One region of the Streptomyces sp. NPDC047453 genome, then DNA from elsewhere that is predicted to be linked to it. Evidence: riboswitches for the same ligand, from Rfam matches in the RefSeq annotation. Region 1 holds a riboswitch; each other region holds the start of a gene.

Region 1 (5,256 bases):
CGGGTGAGGCTGATCTGCCCGGCGGCCGTGCCGTGCACGCTGAGCCGGGGTTCGGTGGGCAGGGGCCGGCCCGGGAGCGCCTTGAGCGCGGCGTCGCTCGCGAGCCGGCCCGCGGCGACGCTCGCCGCGCCGGCCGCCAGGGCTGCGGTGACGGCCGCGGCCGTCGCTTTGACTGTGGGCACGGCTCCAGTGTCCTGGCGCGCCCGGTCACCGGCCAGTGGGACGAAGGGTCGGGGTGACATGTCCGCGCGAGTTCCATGGAGAGCGGCGTTCATTCCGGCGCCGCCCGCACGCGGGGCCACCGTCCCGCCCCGTTCCCGATTCCCCGGCTTCCGCCCCTGTCGCTACACGCGCCCCGGCCCCGGCTGTCCGTACGCCCGCAGCCGCTCCCCCGCCTGGGCCAGTTGCTCCGGCGTCAGCAGAGCCGGTGTCAGGCCGGGGACGCCGGACGCCGCCAGCCACACACGGCACATCCACTCCAACTGGGCCGTACGGTCGTAGGCCTGGTCGAGTGTGGCGCCGTAGGTGACGGTGCCGTGGTTGCGCAGCAGGCAGCCGGTGCGGCCGTCGAGGGCACGCAGCATGTTCCCGGCCAGTTCCTCGGTGCCGTACGTGGCGTACGGGGCCACGCGGACGGGCCCGCCGAGCGCGCCGGCCATGTAGTGGATCAGCGGGAGCTCGGTGACGAGGGTCGATACGGCCGTCGCGTGCACGGCGTGGGTGTGGACGACGGCGCCCGCGTCGGTGCTGCGGTAGACGGCGAGGTGCATGGGCAGTTCGCTGGTCGGCACCAGTGTGCCGAGCACCTGCCGGCCGTCGAGGCCGACACCGGTGACGTCGTCGTCCGTGAGCCGGTCGTAGGGGACGCCCGAGGGGGTGACCAGCACGGTGTCGCCCACGCGGACGGACACGTTGCCGGAGGTGCCGACGACCAGTCCGTCGGACACCGTGCGGCGGGCCGCCGCGACCAGCGCCCGCCAGGCGCGGGCCGTCTCTCCGAGTTCGGTCATGTGCCGATCGTGCCAGGACACCTCACGCGAGCGACCGCTCTCTCCTCATCGGACCACGGGAACGGACACCCCGATGACCGACTCAGTTCATCTTCCGTTCATCCGGGTTACCTACGTTCAACGCGCCAATGACGCTCGAACGATTGCCTGGGTAAATGGAAAGCTTCTCGATGATCCTCGCGATAGTGGTGATCACCGCACTCGCGTTCGATTTCACGAACGGTTTCCACGACACCGCAAACGCGATGGCCACGACCATCTCCACCGGTGCGCTCAAGCCCAAGGTCGCGGTGGCCATGTCCGCCGTGCTGAACCTGGTGGGCGCCTTCCTGTCCGTGGAGGTCGCCAACACGATCTCCAAGGGTCTCGTCGACGAGACCGGCATCCGTCCCGAAGTCATCTTCGCCGCCCTGGTGGGCGCGATCCTCTGGAACCTGCTGACCTGGCTGGTCGGACTCCCCTCCAGTTCCTCGCACGCCCTCATGGGCGGTCTGATCGGCGCCACCATCGCCTCGGCCGGTTTCAGCGCCGTGCACGGCGGTGTCCTGCTCACCAAGGTCCTGATCCCGGCGGTCGCCGCACCGGTCGTCGCGGGTCTGGCCGCGCTGGTCTCGACCCGGCTGTCGTACGGCATCGGCCGTAAGTCGAATTCGAACGGCAAGGCGGCCGAGAAGGGCCACCGCGCCGGGCAGATCGCCTCCGCGGGCCTGGTCTCGCTGGCCCACGGCACCAACGACGCGCAGAAGACGATGGGCGTCATCACCCTCGCCCTGATCGCCGGCGGCGCCCTCGCCCCCGGCGCCAACCCTCCCACCTGGGTCATCCTCTCGGCGGGCCTGGCCATCGCGCTCGGCACCTACATCGGCGGCTGGCGCATCATCCGCACCATGGGCAAGGGCCTGACCGACCTCCAGCCGCAGCAGGGCTTCGCCGCCCAGACCAGCGCGGCCACCGCCATCCTGGCCTCCTCCCACCTCGGCTTCTCCCTCTCCACCACGCACGTCGTCTCCGGTTCGGTGATGGGCGCGGGCCTGGGCCGCAAGGGCGGCGTGGTGCGCTGGTCCACCGCGAGCCGCATGGCCGTCGCCTGGGCCCTCACGCTGCCCGCCGCGGCCCTGGTCGCGGCCGGCGCGGAGGCCGTGACGCGCCTCGGCGACTGGGGCACCTGGCTCGTCGCCGCGTTCCTGGTGGCCTCCAGCGCCGCGATCTGGAAGATCTCCCGCCGCGAGGTCGTCGACCACACCAACGTCAACGAGACCGAGGAGCCGGCCGGCGTGGTCACCCAGGCCATCGCCGCCGTCACCCCGCCCCCGGCCTCCCCGGTGACCGAGGAACTCACCGCCACGATCCCCGCCCAGGCCTCCGCACCCGCCGGTGAACCCGCGTCCGTGGCGACCCCGCCGGCCGCCACCGTCTGAGCCCGCGCCACAGGCAGAAGGAAGAGAAGCACCATGAAGATCGACTGGGTGGCCCTCGGCTCCGTCTTCGGCGTCAGCCTCGGCGTCACGGTGGGCCTCGTGGCCCTGTTCACCCTCGGCATCGCCGGCCTCTCCCGCCGCGAGCGGGCCGTCGCCGCGGGCCACGGCGGCGGGGCCCTCGCGGTCACCGGCGCCTACGCCTGCTTCGCCGCGTGCGCCGCCGCCGTGGCCTACGGGATCTACCTGATCGTGGCCTAACCCGCCGCGGCCCGGCCCCTGGCAACCGGGTTCGGGTCCGGGTCCCACCCCCTCACGTCACCCGCCCTTTCCGGGCCGTCCCCACGACGGCCCGGGAAGGGCGGGTCTTCTGGTCCCCGGCGCCCGCGGTGTGGGCCTCATCTCAGTACCCCTGCGCAGGTCAACGGCAGGTTGACGGGTGTTCGCGGTGCGTGGTGGACTGCCGGAGCCAAGTACGGCGGCAGGAGAGGAAGTCCGGTGCGAATCCGGCGCGGTCCCGCCACTGTGACCGGGGAAGAACTTCCCCGGGAGCCAGGAACTCTCGCCGCCGGTCTCGTCGAACCAGGGCGTGGACACCCTGAGTGAGGACACATATCGCCATGCGCGGCTGCCGACCAAGGTTCACCAGCGTCTGTCCGACCGTCCGCACGACCGGCTGACCCGATGGGTGCCGATCGCGACTTCGCGTACGGCGCCGCCGCCGGCCTCCTCGGTGACCTGCTCCTCGGCGATCCGCGCCGCGGGCACCCCGTCGCCGTGTTCGGACGGGCCGCGGGTGCCGTGGAACGCGCGCTGTGGCGGGACCACCGCGGCTGGGGCGCCCTGCACACCGCCGTGTGCGTGGGGGGCGTCGTGTCGTCGGCCGCGCTGGCCGTGTCCGCCGCGCGTTCCTCCCGTACCGCGTCCGTCGCGCTGACCGCCGCCGCCACCTGGGCCGTCGTCGGCGGGACCTCCCTCGCCCGTGAGGCACGGGAGATCGGGCGCGCGCTGGGGGCCGGGGACGTCGAGGCCGCCCGGGCGCGGCTGCCGCATCTGTGCGGGCGCGACCCGCAGGCGCTGGACGCCGACGGGATCGCCCGGGCCGTCGTCGAGTCCGTCGCCGAGAACACCTCCGATGCGGTGGTGGGCGCGCTGGTGTGGGGCGCCGCCGCCGGTGTGCCGGGCCTTCTCGGCTTCCGCGCGGTCAACACCCTGGACGCCATGGTCGGGCACAAGTCCCCCCGGTACCGCCGCTACGGCTGGGCCTCGGCCCGGCTCGACGACCTCGCCGGATGGCCGGGGGCCCGGCTCACCGCCACCCTGGCGGCCGTCGCGGGCGACGACCCGCGCGGTGCCGTACGGGCCTGGCGCTCCGACGCCGGGAAGCATCCGAGCCCCAACGCCGGTCCGGTGGAAGCCGCCTTCGCGGGGGCGCTCGGGGTGCGGCTGGGCGGCACGCTCTCGTACGCCGGGCGCGTGGAGCACCGCCCGGTGCTCAACGGCGCCGGACGCGCCGTCCGGCCGGGTGACATCGAGCGCGCGGTACGGCTCTCCCGCCGCGTGGGCTGGCTCGCGCTCGGAGTGTGCGCGGGCGTACGGCTGCTGAAGAGAGGACGGACGTCATGAGTGGCGGTCTGCTCGTCGCCGGCACCACCTCCGACGCCGGGAAGAGCGTCGTCACGGCCGGGATCTGCCGGTGGCTGCGGCGCCAGGGCGTGAAGGTCGCTCCCTTCAAGGCGCAGAACATGTCCCTCAACTCGTTCGTCACCCGGGAGGGCGCCGAGATCGGGCGGGCGCAGGCCATGCAGGCCCAGGCGTGCCGCATCGAGCCGACCGCGCTGATGAACCCGGTGCTGCTCAAGCCGGGCGGCGAGCAGAGCAGCCAGGTCGTCCTGCTGGGCAAACCGGTGGGCGAGTTGAGCGCGCGCGGCTACCACGGCGGGCGGCAGCAGAAGCTCCTCGGCACCGTGCTGGACTGCCTCGCCGAGCTGCGGAGCACGCACGACGCGGTGATCTGCGAGGGGGCGGGCAGCCCGGCGGAGATCAACCTGCGCCGGACCGACATCGTCAACATGGGGATCGCGCGCGGCGCGCGGCTGCCCGTGCTCGTCGTCGGCGACATCGACCGCGGTGGCGTCTTCGCCTCCTTCTACGGCACGCTCGCACTGCTGTCGCCGGAGGACCAGGAACTCGTCGCCGGGTTCCTCGTCAACAAGTTCCGCGGGGACGTCTCGCTGCTCGAACCCGGGCTCGACATGCTGCACGGGCTCACCGGCCGGCGTACGTACGGCGTGCTGCCGTTCCGGCACGGGCTCGGCATCGACGAGGAGGACGGGCTGCGCATGTCCCTTCGGGGAGCCGTGCGGGAGTCCGCCGTGGCTCCCCCGGTCGGGGAGGACGTGCTGCGGGTCGCCGTCTGCGCCGTGCCGCTGATGTCCAACTTCACCGACGTGGACGCGCTCGCCGCCGAACCGGGCGTCGTCGTGCGGTTCGTGGACCGGCCCGAGGAGCTGACCGACGCCGACCTCGTCGTCGTGCCCGGCACACGCGGCACGGTCAGGGCGCTGGAATGGCTGCGGGAGCGGGGGCTCGCACGGGCTGTGGCGAGCCGGGCCGCCGAGGGGCGGCCGGTGCTGGGCATCTGCGGCGGCTTCCAGATCCTCGGCGAGCACATCGAGGACGACGTGGAGAGCCGGCGCGGGCACGTCGACGGGCTGGGCCTGCTGCCCGTACGGGTCGGGTTCGCCCGTGAGAAGACCCTCACCCGGCCGCGGGGCGTGGCCCTCGGCCAGCGGGTCGAGGGGTACGAGATCCACCACGGGGTCGCCGAA
Region 2 (5,256 bases), on a different contig from region 1:
GGTCGGGGAGGTAGGTGTCCAGCAGCGTCAGATAGAACTGGACGTGCACGGCCTCCTCGAACAGCTGCCTGCTCAGGTACAGGCGCGCCTCAGGGGAGTTGATGTGCTTGTAGAGCGTGAGCACCAGGTTGTTCGCCACGATCGAGTCACCGGTGGCGAAGAAGGCCACCAGCCGTCCGATCAGGTGCTGCTCGGCGGGGCTCAGCTTGGCGAGATCGGCGACGTCCGAGTGGAGGTCGACCTCCTCCACGGTCCAGGTGTTCTTGATGGCGTCCCGGTAGCGCTCGTAGAAGTCCGGGTAGCGCATCGGACGGAGCGTCAGCTCGAAGCCGGGGTCGAGCAGGTTCTTGGTCTCGCTGGTCATTACTGGCAGGCCTCGCAGGACTCGGGGTTTTCCAGGGAGCAGGCGACCGCCTCGGGGTCCGGCGTCGCCTGGACGGGGACAGTGGCGCGGGCGGCCCGCGCGATCCGGGTCGCGGGGCGGGAGCGCAGGTAGTACGTCGTCTTCAGGCCCTGCTTCCAGGCGTAGGCGTACATCGAGGAGAGCTTGCCGATGGTCGGCGTCTCCATGAACAGGTTCAGGGACTGGGACTGGTCCAGGAACGCGGTGCGGGCCGCGGCCATGTCGATCAGGCCGCGCTGCGGGATCTCCCACGCCGTGCGGTACAGCGTCCGCACGTCCTCGGGGATCCAGGCGAAGTCCTGCACCGAGCCGTTCGCCTCGCGCAGCGCCTCGCGGGTCCGGGCGTCCCAGACGCCGAGCGCCTTCAGATCGTTCACCAGGTACGAGTTGACCTGAAGGAACTCCCCGGAGAGTGTCTCGCGCTTGAAGAGGTTGGAGACCTGCGGCTCGATGCACTCGTACACGCCCGCGATCGAGGCGATGGTGGCGGTCGGGGCGATGGCGAGCAGCAGCGAGTTGCGCATGCCGACGGCGGCGATCCGCTCGCGCAGGGCCGCCCAGCGTTCCGGCCAGGTCAGCTCGACGTCGTAGTGGTCGGGGTGCAGCACGCCCCGGGCCGTACGGGTCTTCTCCCATGCGGGCAGCGGGCCCTCGCGCTCGGCGAGGTCGGCCGACGCCTCGTACGCGGCGAGCATGATCCGCTCGGCGATACGGGTGGACAGGGCCTTCGCCTCCGGGGAGTCGAAGGGCAGCCGCAGCTTGAAGAAGACGTCCTGAAGGCCCATGGCGCCCAGGCCCACCGGCCGCCAGCGGGCGTTGGAGCGGCCCGCCTGCTCGGTCGGGTAGAAGTTGATGTCCACCACGCGGTCGAGGAAGGTGACGGCGGTGCGGACGGTCTCGTCCAGCCGCTCCCAGTCGATGTCCCCGCCGGCCACGAACGCGCCGAGGTTGACCGAACCCAGGTTGCACACCGCCGTCTCGCCGTCGTCGGTGACCTCCAGGATCTCCGTGCAGAGGTTGGAGGAGTGGACGACGTGGCCGGGCTGTGCCGTCTGGTTGGCGGTGCGGTTGGCGGCGTCCTTGAAGGTCATCCAGCCGTTGCCGGTCTGCGCGAGGGTGCGCATCATGCGGCCGTACAGGTCGCGGGCCGGCATGGTCTTCCTCGCCAGGCCCCGCGCCTCCGCGGTGCGGTACGCGGCGTCGAACTCCTCGCCCCACAGGTCGGCCAGCTCCGGCACGTCCGCGGGGGAGAACAGCGACCACTGCCCGTCGGCGTTCACCCGGCGCATGAACTCGTCCGGGACCCAGTGCGCGAGGTTGAGGTTGTGCGTCCGGCGGGCGTCCTCGCCGGTGTTGTCGCGCAGCTCCAGGAACTCCTCGATGTCCGAGTGCCAGGTCTCCAGGTAGACCGCGGCGGCGCCCTTGCGCCGGCCGCCCTGGTTCACGGCGGCCACCGAGGCGTCCAGGGTCTTCAGGAACGGCACGATGCCGTTGGAGTGCCCGTTGGTGCCGCGGATCAGCGAACCGCGGGAGCGGATGCGGGAGTAGGCGATGCCGATGCCGCCGGCGTGCTTGGACAGACGGGCGACCTGGAGGTAGCGCTCGTAGATCGAGTCCAGCTCGTCCCTGGGGGAGTCGAGCAGGTAGCAGGACGACATCTGGGGGTGACGCGTCCCGGAGTTGAAGAGCGTGGGGGAGGAGGGCAGGTAGTCGAGGCGGCTCATCAGCCCGTAGAGCGCCTCGACCTCGTCGACCGACCGCGCGGTGGCGTCCTGCGCGAGACCCGCCGCGACCCGCAGCATGAAGTGCTGCGGCGTCTCGATCACCTTGCGGGTGATCGGGTGCCGCAGCAGGTACCGGCTGTGCAGGGTGCGCAGGCCGAAGTAGCCGAAGCGGTCGTCGGCGGCCCGGTCGATCAGCGCGTCCAGGCGGTCGGCATGGGCGCGTACGAACTCGGCCGTCCGGTCGGCGATGAGGCCCTCGCGATGCCCCACGGCGACCGAGTCGGTGAAGGAGGCGACGCCCTGGGAGGCGGCCTCGGCGCGGACGGCGAGGGTCAGCAGCCTGGCCGCGAGCCGGGAGTAGGCGGGGTCCTCGGAGATGAGCCCGGCGGCCGCCTCCGTGGCCAGCTCGCGCAACTCGGCCTCGTCGGCCCGCGCCGACCGGCCGCGCAGCGCGGCGGCGGCGACCCGGCCGGGGTCGGCGTCGGGGAGGTCGGCGGTCAGCTCGGTCAGGGTCCGCAGCAGTACGGCACCTGGACCGTCGGTTTCCGGAGCTGTGACTGAAACCGGGTCTGCTGGCGCGATGGTCACGTGGAGCTCTCCCTCGCTCGGCACGGGGCCTCGCCGAGGGCAGGGGGCGGCACACGAGCGCACGCGGCGCCGCGTCCACCGGCCCATTCCACGAGGCCCGGACGTCAGGGCACCCGGACCGGACGGCCGGGCGCACTGTCGGCAGGTCCTCGGACTGACGCTCGTGGCGGCCCATGGGGGCATACGTGCACGAGTACACCGTTGCGGGACAGTTCCGGATTCGCACCGGATTCCCCTGCGGCGACAGTGAGCACGAGCATACATCTTGTGCTGAGTGAGTCGGGCACCCCCATATGTTGTGCCGCGTCGACTCCGGAACGTGTCAGAATGTCAACTCGTAGGTGAGCAGCATGATGTCGTCCAGGTGCGGGAGGGGGTTCCAGTCCCGGCCCGGCGTGCGGACGAAGCCCAGACGCTCGTAGATGCGGTGGGCGGTGTGCATGGTGCCCTGGGTGGACAGCACCACGCGGACACAGCCCTGCACGGCCCGTGCCCGGTCCAGGCAGGCCCGTACGAGGGCCTCGCCGACGCCTCGGCCGCGCGCCGTGTGGGCGACCGCGAGCATCCGTATCTCGGTCTCCCCGGGACCGGCGAGGTCGGCCATGGGGCCAGTGCCGGGGACGAAGGTCACGCCGCCGAGCACCGTCCCGTCCGCCACCGCCACCAGCACCTCGGCCGCGGCCGCCCGCTTGGCCACGTCCCGCAGCTCGCCGAGATACTCGTCGCTCTCGCCGAAGTCGAGGAGCCCGTCCCGGAGGTAGGCCTGGGCGGTGATCTCACCGAGGGTGCCGTACTCGCCGGGTTCCACCGGCCGGATCGCGATGTCCATGGCCCGAGTGTGCCGCACGGGCACGGCAGCGGGCCGCCGGATTTCTCCGGCGGCCCGTGGGATGCCCCTCCCGGGTGTCAGTGCGGCGCCGCCGCCGTGGTCGGCGGGAGCTCCACCTCGACGCCCGGGTCGCCGGCGTCCGCCGTGTAGTCCTCCGGCCGGGTCTCGTCCACGCCCTGAGGCGCCTTGACCGCCCTCAGCACGAACGTCAGGACCACCGCGACGACCGCGTTGAGCACGAACGCCGTCAGGCCGATGTAGCCGATCTCGCCGATGCCCGGGATCTCCTTCGCCGAACCGCCGAAGTGCTTCTGCGTCGGCGAGGCGACCCCGTAGGCGGCGACCGTGCCGTAGACCATGCCGACCGCCCAGCCCGCCAGCAGCGCCCAGCGGTGGAACCAGCGGGTGAACAGGCCGCCGACCAGGGCCGGGAAGGTCTGCAGGATCCAGATGCCGCCGAGCAGCTGGAAGTTGATGGCGACCGTCTTGTCCATGGTCAGGACGAAGACCAGCGCGCCCACCTTGACCAGCAGCGACACGATCTTGGAGACCCGGGTCTCCTCCTTCGGCGTCGCGTGCGGGCGGAGGAAGTCCTTGTAGATGTTGCGGGTGAACAGGTTCGCGGCGGCGATCGACATGATGGCCGCCGGCACCAGCGCGCCGATGGCGATCGCCGCGAACGCCACGCCCGCGAACCAGTCCGGGAACATGTTCTCGAACAGCTGCGGAATGGCCAGCTGGCCGTTCTTCACCTGCACGCCCGCCGCGATCGCCATGAAGCCCAGCAGGGCGAGCAGGCCCAGCATCAGCGAGTACAGCGGCAGGATCGTGGTGTTGCGGCGGATCACCTCGCGGCTGCGCGAGGACAGGGTCGCGGTGATCGAGTGCGGGTACATGAACAGCGCGAGCGCGGAGCCCAGGGCCAGCGTGGCGTACGTCCACTGGCCGGCCGCCGCCGGCACCAGGCCGCCCGTCCCCGACTCGCTGAACTTCTGGTCCGCCTTGGCGAACACCTCGCCGAAGCCGCCCAGCTTGATCGGGATGTAGATGATGGCCACCGCGATCACGATGTAGATCAGGGTGTCCTTCACGAACGCGATCAGCGCGGGCGCGCGCAGTCCCGACGAGTAGGTGTAGGCCGCCAGCACACCGAAGGCGATCAGCAGCGGCAGGTCCTTCACGAACCAGTGGGTGCTGTCGCCGCCACCGACGCCCATCACGTCAAGCACGGCCTGGATGCCGACCAGTTGGAGCGCGATGTACGGCATGGTCGCGAGGATGCCGGTGAGCGCCACCGCCAGCGACAGGCTCTTGGAGCCGAACCGGCCGCGGACGAAGTCCGAGGTGGTCACGTATCCGTGCCGGTGGGACACCGACCACAGCCGCGGCAGGAACGTGAAGATCAGCGGGTAGACCAGGATCGTGTACGGCACCGCGAAGAAGCCGGCCGCGCCCGTGGCGTAGACGGCGGCCGGCACGGCCACGAAGGTGTAGGCGGTGTACAGGTCGCCGCCGAGCAGGAACCAGGTCACCCAGGTGCCGAACGACCGGCCGCCCAGGCCCCATTCGTCCAGGCTGTGCTCGTTCTCGGCACGGCGCCAGCGCGAGGCCAGGAAGCCCATGACGGTGACGAGCAGGAAGAAGAAGACGCAGACGCCGAGCGCGACGCCGTTGACACCGTCCTTCACTTGACCGCACCCCCGTCCTCGGGC
Region 3 (5,256 bases), on a different contig from region 1:
GGTCGGCGAGCAGGCGGCCGATGGTCATCGTCGCGGCGAACGCGCCGTAGGCGAAGGCCGCCGTGCTGTCGGCGGCGCCGAGGACGGTCCGCAGGTGCAGCACGCTCCAGTCGTTGGCGACCCCCTCGCACAGCATGACCATCAGCGCGAGGACGGCCAGGATCCAGATACGGGTACGGGCCGGGGCCGCCCGCCCGGCCGGCCCGTCGGACCCGGTCCCGGCATCCGCGGCCGGTCCCGCGGCGGTGGGCAGCAGACCCGGGGCGGCGCACACGGAGACCACCACTCCCAGGACGGCCGCCGTGCCGAGCGTCGCCGCCGGGGTCCAGCCCGCGCTCGCGACGGCGGCACCCGCGAGGGCGGCCAGCACGCCGCCGACGGAGAACGTGGCGTGGAACGCGGACATCACCGGGCGTCCGTACGCCTTCTCGACCTGGACGGCGTGGGCGTTCATACTCACGTCCAGGCAGCCGTTGCCGAACCCGAGCACGATCAGGGCTCCGGCGAGCATCCACGGCTTCGAGGCCAGTCCGGGCAGCACGAGAGCGGCACTGCACAGGACACCGGCGGCGGGCACGACGATCCGGGTGCCGAGGCGGTCGGCGACCGGGCCGGCCAGCTGCATCCCCACGAAGGCGCCCGCCCCGAGCAGCAGCAGGAAGCCGCCCAGGACGGCGTGGCTGACGCCGACGCGGTGCTCGATGGGCGGGATCTGCACGATCCACATCCCCAGCAGGGTCCCGTTGAGGATGAAGTACGTGAAGGTCGCCAGACGCGCCGCGCGAAGTGATCGCTCCATGGAGCGAACGTATCGAACATGAATGGTGTTTGGAAAGCGCCTCTTCTCACAGTGTTCCTGTTCGTCGGCGCATGGTGTTCAATCGCCGCATGGGGAACACGGGCCGTCTGAGGCGGATCACGGACGCGGTGCGCGAGGCGGGAAGCCTCGGCGTCGGCCAGTTGGCCGAACTCACCGGAGCCTCGGAGATGACCATCCGCCGCGACCTGGAGGCCCTGGCCGCCCAAGGCGTACTGGAACGCTTCCGGGGCGGCGCCCGGTCCCTGCTGCTGCGCGGCGAGGAGCCACCCTTCCCCCTGCGCGCGCAGGAGGGCACACGGGCCAAGCAGCGCATCGCCGCGGACGCGGCCGCGCTGATCGCCGACGGGGAGACGGTCGTCCTCGACAGCGGCACCACCTGCCTGGAAGTGGCCAGGGCGCTGCGCGGCCGGCGGGTGACCGTGATGCCGCTGTCCCTCCAGGCCGTCGACGCGCTGGCCGACAGTCCCGGGCAGACCACCCTCCTCGTGCCCGGCGGCCGGCCCCGTCCGGGCGAGGGAGCCCTCACCGGCCCCCTGACCCTGGCTTCGCTGGCGGCCCTGCGCTTCGACACCGCCGTCATCGGCTGCTGTGGGCTGACCGCACAACAGGGCCTGACCGCCTACGACTTGGACGACGCGGCGGTGAAACGGGCCGCGATCGACTCCGCCCGGCGCGTGCTCGCCGTGGCCGACGGCACCAAACTGTCCCGTACGGCGCACGCCTTCGTCGCACCGGTCTCGCGGCTGCACACCCTCGTCACCGACGATTCCGCGCCACCCGGCGAGGTCGAGACGATCCGCGCCGCGGGCACGATCGTCAACACCGCGCGGTGGGAGTGAAGTTGACCATCCGAATCACTCTCGTCGCGCCCGCGACGAGCCCGTCGCTGCGGCAGGCCCGGTTCGACGACGGCGACTCGATCGACGACGGCGGGGCGGCCAGGGCCCGTTCGGCGGCCGGATCGCTGCCCGCGGCCGCCCGCGTGCTCCTGTCCCCGAGCGCACGCTGCCGGGAGACGGCGTCGGCGCTCGGCCTCGACGGCGTGGCGGTACGGGAGTTGGCCGGTCTGGACGCGGGCCGCTGGAGGGGCCGGACCCTGGAGGAGGTGATGGCCACCGAGCCGGAGGCGGTGGGCCGCTGGCTCGCCGACCCCGACTGCGCACCGCACGGCGGGGAGTCGGTGCGGGACGCGTGCGAGCGGGTCGGGCACTGGCTGGACAGCGCGCGGGACACCGACGGCCGTACGCTCGCGGTGGTCGAGCCGGAGGTCGTACGGGCCGCGGTCGTCCATGTGCTGGGCGTGCCCGCGACCGGTTTCTGGCGGCTGGACGTACCGCCTTTGACGGCAACGGAGTTCAGCGGTCGGGCCGGCCGCTGGAATCTGCGGCTCGGACAGCCGCTGGCGGCGGCGTCCTGACGAACGCGACAGGGCCCCCGGACGGATCCGAAGGGCCCTGTCGTGTGCCGAAGGGTTCAGTGCGCGGCCGGCACCGCCTGCCCGGACGCGGCGGTCGCGGGGCTGGGGTTCAGCAACCGCTGGGCCAACTCGCCGAAGAGCAGCCCGAATCCGCCCCACAGGACGGTCTGCATGGCCAGGGCGGAGAGCCTGAACCGCCACAGCAGGGTGGCCGGGAAGTCCGCCGGAACCTCGTTGACGACCGGCAGGAAGGCGTAGGCCAGCCCGATCACCACGGCGAAGGCGGCCACCGCGGCCACCGTCGCGTACCACGTGCCCAGCGTGGGCGCGAGGCGCTTGCCCAGGATCGTGGCGGCGATCGCGAGGAGGATGCTGAGCAGCATCATCAGGAAGTACAGGGTCGTGCGCTTGCCGATGGTGTCTTCCTGGCCGACCGCGGGCGGGTTGGCCGGGTACTTCAGGAACGGCACGACGTACACGGCCAGCAGCGCGCAGCCGGACAGCAGCAGCGCGGTCGCCCGCGGGGAGAAGCGGCCCACGCGGCCCAGCGCGAAGCAGAAGGCGAGCGCGGCGATACCGCCGAAGGCGACCCCGTAGACGAGGACGCCGGTGGCGAGACCGGCGGTGGACTGCAGGGAACGGGAGACGACTTCCACCTCGTCATGAGAGTGGGAGTGGGAGTGCGCCTCCTCGAGGCCGATCGCCTTGTCGACGAACGGCTCCCCGAGGAAGTAGGCGGCGACCAGGGCGAGCACACCGGCGGCAAGGCCGGCGAGCATGCCCCGCACCAGAAGGTTTCTTACCGTTGCGGAGTTCATGAGCGTGCGGCGTCCCTCGCCTCAGTGGCAGGGGAAGCCGAGCAGGTGGCGGGCGTCGTGCACCCACTCGTGGACGTCCGTGCCGCTGAACACGGAGGTGGCGCCCTGCTCGGCGCCGACGAAGTAGAGCAGGACCAGCATGAGAACGCCGAAGAAGACCGCCCAGGGAGCTATCGCCTTCAGCGGCAGCGTGGCGGGAACGGCGGGGGTGGCGGTCGGCTGAGCGACGGTCTGCGCCATGGCAGAACCTCCTCTGGGAGTTCGCGTCCCATCTCGGTGGTGCACAGGACGACAGCCGCGGGTCTGACTCACGAACATCCCTGGGGCGTTCGCATACAGTGGCGCGACCGTGCCGGATTCCCACCGGCTTCCGTCGTGCCGTCGTCGATATCGGACAGACGGTATCGCGTGCCGGGGGCCCGGCCAAGACCGCGACCACGGACGTGATCTTCTCCACCAGCCGTACTCCGCGGAACTTGCGGAGGCTCCTTTTCGACCCTGAAGCGTCAGCCTCAGCCCTGGAGCGTCAACGCCGTGTAGGCGGCCTCCGCGCGGCGGGAGCCCGGAGTGTCCGGCGGGGCGTTGCCGAGGAAGCCGTGCGTGGTGCCGTCGAAGTGGATCCGCCCCTGGGACAGGACGGTGATGCGGTCCGCGTCGTCGGCCGCCCCTCCCAGACTCTGCTGCCGCGATGGCCCGACAGGGCGCTCCGGTGCTGTGGCAAGATGCGCTGGCAGGCTCTGACCAGCTCAGACCGGTGGGACGGCGCACGCTGCTGCCCCGCCGTCCGGCGCACCCACAGGCACTCCGCCCGCCGCGCCACTCGATCCGCACGCACCACCCCGGAGGGACGAGCCCCGTGCTCACGTCGTACGCCGCCCACTTCGACACACCAGCCGGGTACCTGGACTTCGCACGTTTCGGACCGCCCTCCCGGGACGCCGTCACCGCCACCGCGCGCGCCCTGGAGGCGTCCGCCCGCGCCGACCACACCACCGTGGACACCCTGATGCGCGCGGAGGAGACCGCGCGGGACACGGCCGCCCGTCTCGCCGGCACCGACGCCCGGCACACGGTGCTCCTCCCGAACGCGTCCACCGGACTGTTCCACGCCGCACTCGGCATCCGAGAGGGCGTGGTCGTCGCGCCACGCACCGACTTCCCCGCCAACCACTACCCGTGGCGCCGCTCCGCGGACCTGGGCCGGGCCACTCCGCGCTGGATCGACCCCGCGCCCGGCTCCGGAGTCACCCCCGACCTGGTCCGCGCCGCGCTGACCGACGACGTCGTGGCCGTGTCGGTCAGCGCCGTGGACTTCCGCACCGGGTTCCGTGCCGACCTGGCGGCGCTGCGCGAGGCGATCGGGCCCGACCGGCTGCTGATCGTGGACGCCATTCAGGCGTTCGGTGTCGCCTCGCTGTCCTGGGACGCCGCCGACGTGGTGGTCGCGGGCGGCCAGAAATGGCTGCGCGCCGGATGGTCGACCGGCTTCGCCTCGCTGTCCGACCGCGCTCTGGAATCCCTGGAGCCGGTCCTCACCGGCTGGACGGGCGTCGAGGAGGTCGGCCTCTTCGACGGAGCCGAGCACCCGCCCGCCCCGGACGCACGACGGTGGTCGATCACCAATCTGAGTCCGGTGACGGCCGCCGCGTTCGCGGCCGCGCTGGACCTCGTCGAGCGGCACACCGTCGCCGCCATCGAAGCCGCGATCGCCGTACGGATCGCCGAACTCACCGAGGTCGTCGAAACGTGCGGCGGCCGCGTCCTCTCCCCCGTCGACCCGGCGCGGCGCGCGGGCATCCTCTCCTTCACCCTGCCGGACCACGATCCGTCCCTCGTCGCCAAGGCACTGCACGCCGAAGGCGTCACCGCGACCGTGCGCACCGACTCGCTCAGGCTCTCCCCGCACGCCTCGACCCCGCCGGAGGCAGCCGAACGGGTCGCCACCGCACTGTCGTCCCTGGAGAGTTGAACCCGCGAGTCGGCGACACGTCGAACCCGCGGACCGGCGATCTCCTTTCCGTCAGGCGGGAGCGGGCTCGGGCTCTGCCTCACCGGTGAGCCGCCCGGCACGGGCGAGCGCCCCGACCGAGGCGGCGCACACGAGTCCGGTGGCGGTCAGGGCCGTCCAGGTCATCCAGAGGGCATGGTGCCGCTGGGCGAAGTCCCACAGCGCGCCGGTGACCAGGTTGCCCAGGGTGATG

The links. Region 1 has a riboswitch for cobalamin ahead of ABZ818_RS05630 (cobalamin biosynthesis protein). Riboswitches for the same ligand answer to the same signal wherever they lie in the genome.
Region 2: linked by a shared signal. The riboswitch ahead of ABZ818_RS15665 (ribonucleoside-diphosphate reductase subunit alpha) and the one ahead of ABZ818_RS05630 (cobalamin biosynthesis protein) in region 1 are both predicted to bind cobalamin.
Region 3: linked by a shared signal. The riboswitch ahead of ABZ818_RS38490 (CbtB-domain containing protein) and the one ahead of ABZ818_RS05630 (cobalamin biosynthesis protein) in region 1 are both predicted to bind cobalamin.

The regions. Positions count from the first base shown of each region.
Region 1 covers NZ_JBEYTS010000004.1:21,329-26,584, forward strand. Annotated here, with positions in the region: gene ABZ818_RS05610 (alpha/beta fold hydrolase) at 1-182, opposite strand, end outside; gene ABZ818_RS05615 (class II aldolase/adducin family protein) at 345-1,010, opposite strand; gene ABZ818_RS05620 (inorganic phosphate transporter) at 1,166-2,428, shown strand; gene ABZ818_RS05625 (hypothetical protein) at 2,462-2,686, shown strand; cobalamin riboswitch at 2,873-3,010, shown strand; gene ABZ818_RS05630 (cobalamin biosynthesis protein) at 3,110-4,051, shown strand; gene ABZ818_RS05635 (cobyric acid synthase) at 4,048-5,256, shown strand, end outside.
Region 2 covers NZ_JBEYTS010000014.1:87,960-93,215, forward strand. Annotated here, with positions in the region: gene ABZ818_RS15660 (ribonucleotide-diphosphate reductase subunit beta) at 1-364, opposite strand, end outside; gene ABZ818_RS15665 (ribonucleoside-diphosphate reductase subunit alpha) at 364-2,715, opposite strand; cobalamin riboswitch at 2,838-2,992, opposite strand; gene ABZ818_RS15670 (GNAT family N-acetyltransferase) at 3,038-3,544, opposite strand; gene mctP (monocarboxylate uptake permease MctP) at 3,622-5,232, opposite strand; gene ABZ818_RS15680 (DUF3311 domain-containing protein) at 5,229-5,256, opposite strand, start outside.
Region 3 covers NZ_JBEYTS010000095.1:8,800-14,055, forward strand. Annotated here, with positions in the region: gene ABZ818_RS38470 (MFS transporter) at 1-799, opposite strand, end outside; gene ABZ818_RS38475 (DeoR/GlpR family DNA-binding transcription regulator) at 889-1,659, shown strand; gene ABZ818_RS38480 (histidine phosphatase family protein) at 1,662-2,237, shown strand; gene ABZ818_RS38485 (CbtA family protein) at 2,294-3,055, opposite strand; gene ABZ818_RS38490 (CbtB-domain containing protein) at 3,077-3,295, opposite strand; cobalamin riboswitch at 3,334-3,470, opposite strand; gene ABZ818_RS38495 (aminotransferase class V-fold PLP-dependent enzyme) at 3,912-5,024, shown strand; gene ABZ818_RS38500 (MFS transporter) at 5,076-5,256, opposite strand, start outside.